Regions from separate parts of the Pseudomonas sp. BN515 genome, predicted to be linked through region 1. Evidence: predicted binding sites of a transcription regulator. Region 1 holds the regulator's gene; the other holds the start of a gene.

Region 1 (4,161 bases):
AGCCAGAGCCAGGTGCTCAAGGCGGCCTATCACAGCTACAAGCGTTGCGGCCTGGTCGGTTGCATCATTACCAAGGCGGACGAAGCGGCCAGCCTGGGCGAGGTTTTGGGGCTGGCTATCGGCCAGCATCTCCCGGTAGCCTATCTGGCCGACGGCCCGCGAATTCCGGATGATCTGCAGGTTCCCCGCAGCCACCAGCTGGTGAGCCGCGCGGTCAGCCTTCAGGCTCCGGAAGACCCGAGTGAAGAAGCCATGGCCGACCTGTTCGCCGGGCTTTATCAGAATCCGGCGCGGCGCGCCGGTTGAAGAATGTGTAAGCCGCCCAGAGGGGCGGTGCTGGACAGCCAAATGGCCCAGTCGACCTAAGGCAAGGTATTTGAAATGGGTAGTATGCATCCCGTACAGGTGATCGCGGTGACCGGCGGCAAGGGTGGCGTCGGCAAGACCAACGTGTCGGTGAACCTATCGCTGGCACTGGCCGATCTCGGCCGCCGCGTCATGTTGTTGGACGCCGACCTCGGTCTGGCCAACGTCGACGTCCTGCTCGGCCTCACCGCCAAGCGCACACTGGCTGATGTGATCAATGGCGAATGCGACCTGCGCGACGTGCTGTTGCAGGGACCGGGGGGCATCCGCATCGTCCCGGCCGCCTCCGGCACCCAGAGCATGGTGCAGCTTTCGCCCATGCAGCACGCCGGCCTGATCCAGGCATTCAGCGAAATCAGCGACAACCTCGACGTGCTGGTGATCGACACCGCCGCCGGTATCGGCGATTCGGTGGTCAGCTTCGTCCGTGCGGCGCAGGAAGTGATTGTGGTGGTCTGCGACGAACCGACCTCCATCACCGACGCCTACGCGCTGATCAAGCTGCTCAACCGCGACTACGGCATGAGCCGCTTCCGCGTGCTGGCCAACATGGCCCACAGCCCGCAGGAAGGGCGCAACCTGTTCGCCAAGCTGACCAAGGTCACCGACCGTTTCCTCGACGTCGCCCTGCAGTACGTAGGCGCCGTTCCGTACGACGAGTCGGTGCGCAAGGCCGTGCAGAAGCAACGCGCGGTCTATGAAGCCTTCCCGCGCTCGAAGTGCTCGCTGGCCTTCAAGGCCATCGCGCAGAAGGTCGACAGCTGGCCGCTGCCGGCCAATCCGCGGGGCCACCTGGAGTTCTTCGTCGAGCGGCTGGTCAAGCAGCCCTCTGCGGAAAGCCCTGTATGACACCCGCCACTGGACTGCGTATGTACGGCAAGGCTCAGGCAAGGGATTCGCAGCATCAGTTGATCGAGCGCTATGCCCCCCTGGTCAAGCGCATCGCCTATCACCTGCTCGCGCGCCTGCCAGCCAGCGTACAGGTGGAAGACCTGATGCAGTCCGGGATGATCGGCTTGCTCGAAGCCTCGAAGAAATACGACGGCACCAAGGGCGCCAGCTTCGAAACCTACGCCGGTATCCGCATTCGCGGAGCCATGCTCGACGAGGTCCGCAAGGGCGACTGGGCACCGCGTTCGGTGCACCGCAATACCCGCATGGTGAGCGACGCCATTCGCACCATCGAGGCAAGAACAGGACGCGACGCTAAAGATCAGGAAGTTGCTGCCGAACTTGGATTGAGTCTCGAAGACTACTACGGCATCCTGAGCGACACCTTGGGCAGCCGCCTGTTCAGCTTCGATGACCTGTTGCAGGAAGGCGAGCAGGGCGGTCTGCGCGAGGACGCCGGTGTCACCCAATTTTCACCTTCCCATGATTTGGAAGACGAACGCTTCCAGGCTGCGCTGGCCGATGCCATCGCGAACCTGCCGGAGCGTGAGCGCCTGGTGCTGGCGCTGTATTACGACGAAGAACTGAACTTGAAGGAAATCGGTGAAGTGCTGGGGGTCAGCGAATCGCGTGTCAGCCAGTTGCATAGCCAGTGCGCGGCACGTTTGCGCGCACGGCTCAGCGAATGGCGCGCGCGCTGAACGGCACACCGCTTTCAGATTTGAACGGCGCACCCGGCAAGAGGGGCGTTTGAGACTGTACGGAGGTCGACTTGGACAAGAACATGAAAATCCTCATCGTTGACGATTTCTCGACGATGAGACGCATCATCAAGAACCTCTTGCGCGACTTGGGTTTCACCAATACCGCTGAAGCCGATGACGGCACCACGGCCCTGCCGATGCTGCACAGCGGTAACTTCGATTTCCTCGTGACCGACTGGAACATGCCCGGCATGACCGGCATCGATCTGCTACGCGCCGTGCGTGCCGACGAGCGCCTGAAGCACCTGCCGGTCCTGATGGTGACTGCCGAAGCCAAGCGTGACCAGATCATCGAAGCGGCCCAGGCCGGTGTGAATGGCTATGTGGTCAAGCCTTTCACCGCTCAGGTGCTGAAAGAAAAAATCGAGAAGATCTTCGAGCGGGTCAACGGCTGATGTCAGCCGCGAGGGCACCATGGACCAGAATGAACACCTGCTGGGAGACTTCGAGTCGACCCTGAAAGACCGTGCGCGGGAACTGGTGGAAAGCCTCGAGAAAGGCAACTTCACAGACGCCGTGCAACTCATCCACGAACTCAATCACGTCCGTGATCGCGGCCTCTACCAGGAAGTCGGCAAGCTCACCCGTGAGCTGCACAACGCCATCGTCAACTTCCAGATCGACCCGCATCTGCCCCACGCCCAGGAAATGTCGCAGATCGCCGACGCGACCGACCGCCTTTCCTACGTGGTGCACATGACCGAGAAGGCCGCCAACCGCACCATGGACCTGGTGGAGGAAAGCGCGCCGCTGCTCAACGGCCTGAGCGACGAAGCCCAGCAGCTGGGCGAGGAGTGGGGCCGCTTCATGCGCCGGGAAATCGGCGCGGACGGGTTCCGCGACCTGGCTCGCCGCATCGAGCAGTTCCTTGCCCGCAGCCAACGCGATACCGACGCCCTGTCGAGCAAGCTGAATGACATCCTGCTGGCCCAGGACTACCAGGACCTCACCGGTCAGGTCATCAAGCGCGTGACCCAACTGGTCACCGAGGTGGAAAGCAACCTGGTCAAGCTGGTGATGATGGCCAGCCAGGTCGATCGATATGCCGGCATCGAGCACGACCATGCCGTACTGCGCGCCGAGCTGGAACAACAAAAAAGTCCTTCCAGGGGTGAAGGTCCGCAGATCCATGCCGATATACGTGAAGACGTGGTGTCCGGACAGGACGACGTCGACGATCTGCTATCCAGCCTTGGCTTTTAGGGAGCGCTCATATGAGCTTCGACGCCGATGAAGAAATCCTCCAGGACTTCCTGGTAGAGGCCGGCGAGATTTTGGAGCAACTGTCCGAGCAGCTGGTCGAGCTGGAAAGCCGCCCGGACGACATGGACCTGCTCAACGCGATTTTCCGTGGTTTCCACACTGTGAAAGGTGGTGCCGGCTTCCTCCAGCTCAATGCCCTGGTGGAGTGCTGCCACATCGCCGAGAACGTCTTCGACATCCTGCGCAAGGGCGAACGCCGCGTGGATGCTGAACTGATGGACGTGGTGCTGCAGGCCCTGGACACGGTCAATGAGATGTTCAGCGAAGTGCGCGAGCGCAGTGAACCGACGCCCGCCACTCCGGAGCTGCTGGCAGCCCTGTCGCGACTGGCCGAGCCGGCCGGTGCCGAGCCTGCCCCCGTAGCTGCCGCTCCGGCGACCGCTGCGCCCGTCGAAGCACCGGCTCCCGTAGAAGCTACCGCCGATATCACCGACAGCGAGTTCGAGCAGTTGCTCGATGCGCTGGGTGACAGTGCTGGCAAGGCCGCCGAACCGGTCGCCGCCGCCACTGATGAAATCACCGACGACGAATTCGAAGCGCTGCTCGACCAGCTGCACGGCAAAGGCAAGTTCGTCGGTGCCGCTGAGCCGGAAGCCGTTGTCGCCGCCCACGCGTCCGCCTCGGCGCTGGCCACTGCCGGTGCGGGTGACGATATCTCCGATGACGAGTTCGAAGACCTGCTCGACCAGTTGCACGGCAAGGGCAAGTTCAACGGTGCCGTGGAAGCGACCGCCAGCGCTCCAATTGCGCCCGCAGCTCCCGCCGTGCCGGCCATTCCCGCTGCCGGTGGCGAAAACATCACCGACGACGAATTTGAAGCACTGCTCGACCAGCTGCATGGCAAGGGCAAGTTCAACGGTGCCAGCGAGGAGCCTGT
Region 2 (4,161 bases), on a different contig from region 1:
CGCTGCGCACCTGTGAGGCGTAGGCCGCGCCGACCTGGGTGAATTTCGGGTTCATCAGGTTGGCGCAATGGCCGGGGCTGGCCAGCCAGCTGTCCATGGCCGCGCGGGGCGAGCCCTGGCCGGCGGCGATGTTTTCACCCACCTGTCGTCCTCGAAAACCCGCATCGCGCGCCCGGTCGAAGGGCGAGTCGCCGTCCGGGCCCTGGTGGGAGAAGTAGTCACGGTTGGCCATGGAGCGGCTGTGCTGCTGGGCGGCATTGGCCAAGGCGGAACTCCAGCTCAACGGCCGGGCAGCGGCAAAGCGTTTGCTGCCGCACATGCGCGGCTTGGCCCGCGCGGCGTTGACCTGGGCCAGCAAGGCCTGCCCCGCCGAGCGGGAATCACCCAGCTGTGCACTGGCCATGGGTCGGGCCAGCACAAGGCGCCACTGGTTGCCGCTGCGGCTGATGCCGACATCGGAAACCTGGCTGTCGAGCAAGTCCTCACAGTAGTCGTCGCGCAGCATGGCGAAGGCCGACCTGGCATCCCGCGCCCCGGCCAGGCGGATGGTGCGCACCTCCGCCGCCTGGTAGCCGGCATCGCGCAAGCCGCGCCGCAATTCTCCCGAATACCCCACCGGCAGTGCCAGGTTCGATTTCAGCAGCAGCGGCGGAGCGCCCCGCATCGTGCTCCATTCGCAGCGCTGGCTTTGGGTTCGATAGTCATTGATGGCGGCCAGCAGCTGTCGCTCATCGCCAGCATGGGCGGGGATGGCGAACAGCGATGTCAGGGCGACGGGCAGCAAAGGAAGCAGGCGAAGGGATCGACGGATCGGGTGCATGAATGGGCGTGTGGATAAGTGTGAGGGAAAGGGCCGGGGTAAGACTGCGGCGCTGGTATCAAGGTTCAGGAGGCTCGGTGAATTCTCCATATCGATAGTCGGAGGCAGCCAAATGCCCCACACCCGACTCGACGCGGTGCGCACGGCGCACCCTACTTCCCCCTCCCCTGCCCCGACCAACGGTCACCCCGTTCGCCGCATTAGGTTGCCGGTTCTAGGGCGGTCGAACGATCCTCGCGGCGACCCATGCCTCCAACAAGAACAAGGCGAGTGCAGTTCCAACCACTACTGCCGGATCGAACCGAGGGGGTACGCCCCCGGGGAGGAGCCATGCGTATTCGTTGTTTCCTGCTCGGTTGCCAATGGACCGAGGGTTTTCGCACCGACGTGGGTGCCGTGCCGATGATTTGCCAGCGTTGCCTGCGCTGCGGCGCCCATCGCTATCTCAGCCCCCCGGAAGAGGAGGCGGAAACGGCGGGATGATCGACGTCTCAAGTCGATAGATAGCGATTTGACAGCAGACGAGCGGCCTCTAGCTTTAAGCAGCGTTGCCGATGGCCTTTTACAGGCTGAGTGAAAACGTCACAGCGTCGTTTTCACTCAGCCTGGGGCCGCCGTCCGGTCATTCATCCTGCTGGGAGTGCTCCATGCCGCATCCGTCGCCTGCCAACCCAATCAAGGGCCTGGCCCTGCATTCCCTGACCTGGCTGGCGTGCGCCGGCATGGTCGCCGTCGGCCTGCCGGTGTGGCTGGTCCTCGGCGGAGGCTGGCTGGCCAGTCTGCTGCTGGTCTGGCTGCAGCTCGATGCGCGCCCCCGTGGCACGCCAGCCGATGCACAGCCCACGGTGGAGGCTCCCGACTGGCAGCGGGCGCAGCATGCGGTGGACGAACACCTCGGCACCCTGCAGGCCCATGCCGGGCAGGTGGACGGGTTGCTGCAGGACGCCATCGGCCGCCTCAGCGACAGCTTCCAGGGCCTTGCAGCGCGCATCGACCAGCAGCGCGCCCATTCCCATTCCCTGATCGAGCGCTACGGCAACCAGGGAAGCGACGACGAAGGGATGAACTTCCAGGAATTCATCGCCACCACCCGCAACACCCTGGGCCTGTTCGTCGAGGCCACGCTGGAAACCAGCCAGACCTCCCAGGACCTGGTGAAGCGCATGGACCGGGTGACGCAAAAAATCGCCGATATCCTGAAATCCACCCACGATATGGACGCCATCGCCAAGCAGACCAACCTGCTGGCGCTGAATGCCGCCATCGAGGCGGCGCGCGCCGGGGAAAGCGGCCGGGGCTTTGCCGTGGTGGCCGATGAAGTGCGCGCCCTGTCCACCCGTTCCACCGGTTTCTCCGAGCAGATCCGCGAGCACGTGGACGTGGTCTACCGGGAAATCCGGGACGCCGAGTCGGCCATTTCCCAACTGGCGGACAAGGACATGGGCTTCGCCCTGGATTCCAAGCAGCAGCTGCACCACATGCTGGAAGACCTGGAAGGCATGAACCGCCATACGCTGAAGGTGATCCAGGAACTGGATCGGATTTCGCTGGAGGTGGGCTCGGGCGTCGACCGGGCCATCACTGCCCTGCAATTCCAGGACATGAGCAGCCAGTTGATCGGGCAGATGCGCAAACACTTCGCCAAGCTCGGTGGATTCGCCGCCGGCCTTGGCGCCCTGCGCACCGTGGCGCCGGAGCACTGGGCGCAACAGGTGGACCAGGAAACCGCCGAGCTGCGCAAACCCATCTCCAACCCGGTCAGCCAGAGCAGCGTGAGCGCGGGTGAGATCGAGCTGTTCTGAACGATTGATGACAACCGTCGGCCACTCATCAAAGCGACGAATGGCTGACGCCAGTAGCTGGACGCTCCCCCGGCGCCCATCTACACCTAACCATGGCCACTGGCCAGCCGCCAAAAGAAGAAGAGTGTTGCAAGAAGCGTCCAACTAGAAGAAAGAACGGCAAGGGAGAGCGGCACTGATGAGCAAGCAGATCCTGATAGTCGACGATTCGGCATCCATCCGACAGATGCTGAGCTTTACCCTCAAGGCCGCCGGCTACGTCGTGGACGAGGCCGTCGATGGCAAGGACGGCCTCGGCAAGGCACAGAGCAAGACATACAACCTGGTATTCACTGACCAGAACATGCCCAACATGGACGGCCTCAGCCTGATCCGCAGCCTGCGCGGCCTGCCCGGCTATCGCGCCACCCCCATCCTCATGCTGACCACCGAGTCCAGCGACGCCATGAAACAGCAGGGCAAGTCAGCCGGCGCCACCGGCTGGCTGGTCAAGCCCTTCGATCCGCCAAAGCTGCTGGAAGTCACCCGCAAGGTCCTCCCCTGACTCCAGCACAAGGCGCTTCCCATGAGCGACGGGATGAATCAGTTCCTCCAGGTGTTCTTCGAGGAAACCGAGGAACACCTGGCCAACCTCGAACTGCTGCTGCTCGGTCTCGACCTGCAGCAGCCTGACGCGGAAGAACTCAACGGCATCTTCCGCGCCGCCCACTCCATCAAGGGCTCGGCCGGCATGTTCGGCTTCGATGACCTGACCGCCGTGACCCACGAACTGGAAACCCTGCTCGACCGCATCCGCAGCGGCCAGATGGCCCTGCGCGCGGAAATGGTCGACCTCTTCCTGCAAGCCCGTGACGTGCTGATGCGCCTGCTGGACGCCCACCGCCGGCAGGCGCCAGACCCGAGCGTGCCGGTGGAAGCGACCGTGGCCCGCCTGCGCGAGCTGCTGGGCTCCACGCCAGCAGCGGAGGCAGATGCGGGCTTCGGTTTCTTCGATGAAGCGCCGGGCTCACCGGAAGCGGCCGCCGATGAAGACTTCGGCTTCTTCGACGATGCGCCCGGCATGCCCGCCCAATCCGACTCAGCCGCCTTCGGCTTCTTCGATGAAGCCCCCGGCGCCCCCACCCCGGTGGCCGCCGAGCCGCCCAAACCGGTGCCCGCACCAGCACCGGTCGCCAGCAAGCCGGCCAGCGCCGAGGCGGAATCCAGCTCCATCCGCGTCAGCGTCGAGAAGATCGACAGCCTGATCAACCTGGTGGGCGAGCTGGTCATCACCCAGGCCATGCTCGGCCAGCTCGGCAACGCGTTGGACCCGAGCGTCCACGAGCGCATCCACCAGGCCCTGGCGCAGCTGGAACACAACACCCGCGACCTGCAGGAATCGGTGATGTCGATCCGCATGTTGCCCATCAGCTTCATCTTCAGCCGCTTCCCGCGCCTGGTGCGCGACACCTCGGCACGCCTCGGCAAGCAGGTGGAACTGGTGCTGCAGGGCGAGCAGACCGAGCTGGACAAGGGCGTGATCGAGCGCTTGAGCGACCC

The links. The regulator FliA, encoded in region 1, starts transcription of late flagellar genes. The targets are predictions, from matches to a motif close to CTAAAGTTTNNNNNNNNNNNGCCGNTAA.
Region 2: the regulator FliA is predicted to act here: its motif matches at 1,351-1,378, upstream of E8E91_RS05555 (methyl-accepting chemotaxis protein).

Annotation. Positions count from the first base shown of each region.
Region 1 covers NZ_SSOH01000024.1:40,270-44,430, reverse strand. The annotation lists gene flhF (flagellar biosynthesis protein FlhF) at 1-306, shown strand, start outside; gene fleN (flagellar synthesis regulator FleN) at 382-1,215, shown strand; gene fliA (RNA polymerase sigma factor FliA) at 1,212-1,958, shown strand; gene E8E91_RS06285 (chemotaxis response regulator CheY) at 2,042-2,416, shown strand; gene E8E91_RS06280 (protein phosphatase CheZ) at 2,436-3,224, shown strand; gene E8E91_RS06275 (chemotaxis protein CheA) at 3,236-4,161, shown strand, end outside.
Region 2 covers NZ_SSOH01000021.1:35,319-39,479, forward strand. The annotation lists gene E8E91_RS05545 (CAP domain-containing protein) at 1-820, opposite strand, end outside; gene E8E91_RS05550 (PSPA7_2676 family Cys-rich small protein) at 1,151-1,303, shown strand; gene E8E91_RS05555 (methyl-accepting chemotaxis protein) at 1,468-2,622, shown strand; gene E8E91_RS05560 (response regulator) at 2,801-3,166, shown strand; gene E8E91_RS05565 (chemotaxis protein CheW) at 3,188-4,161, shown strand, end outside.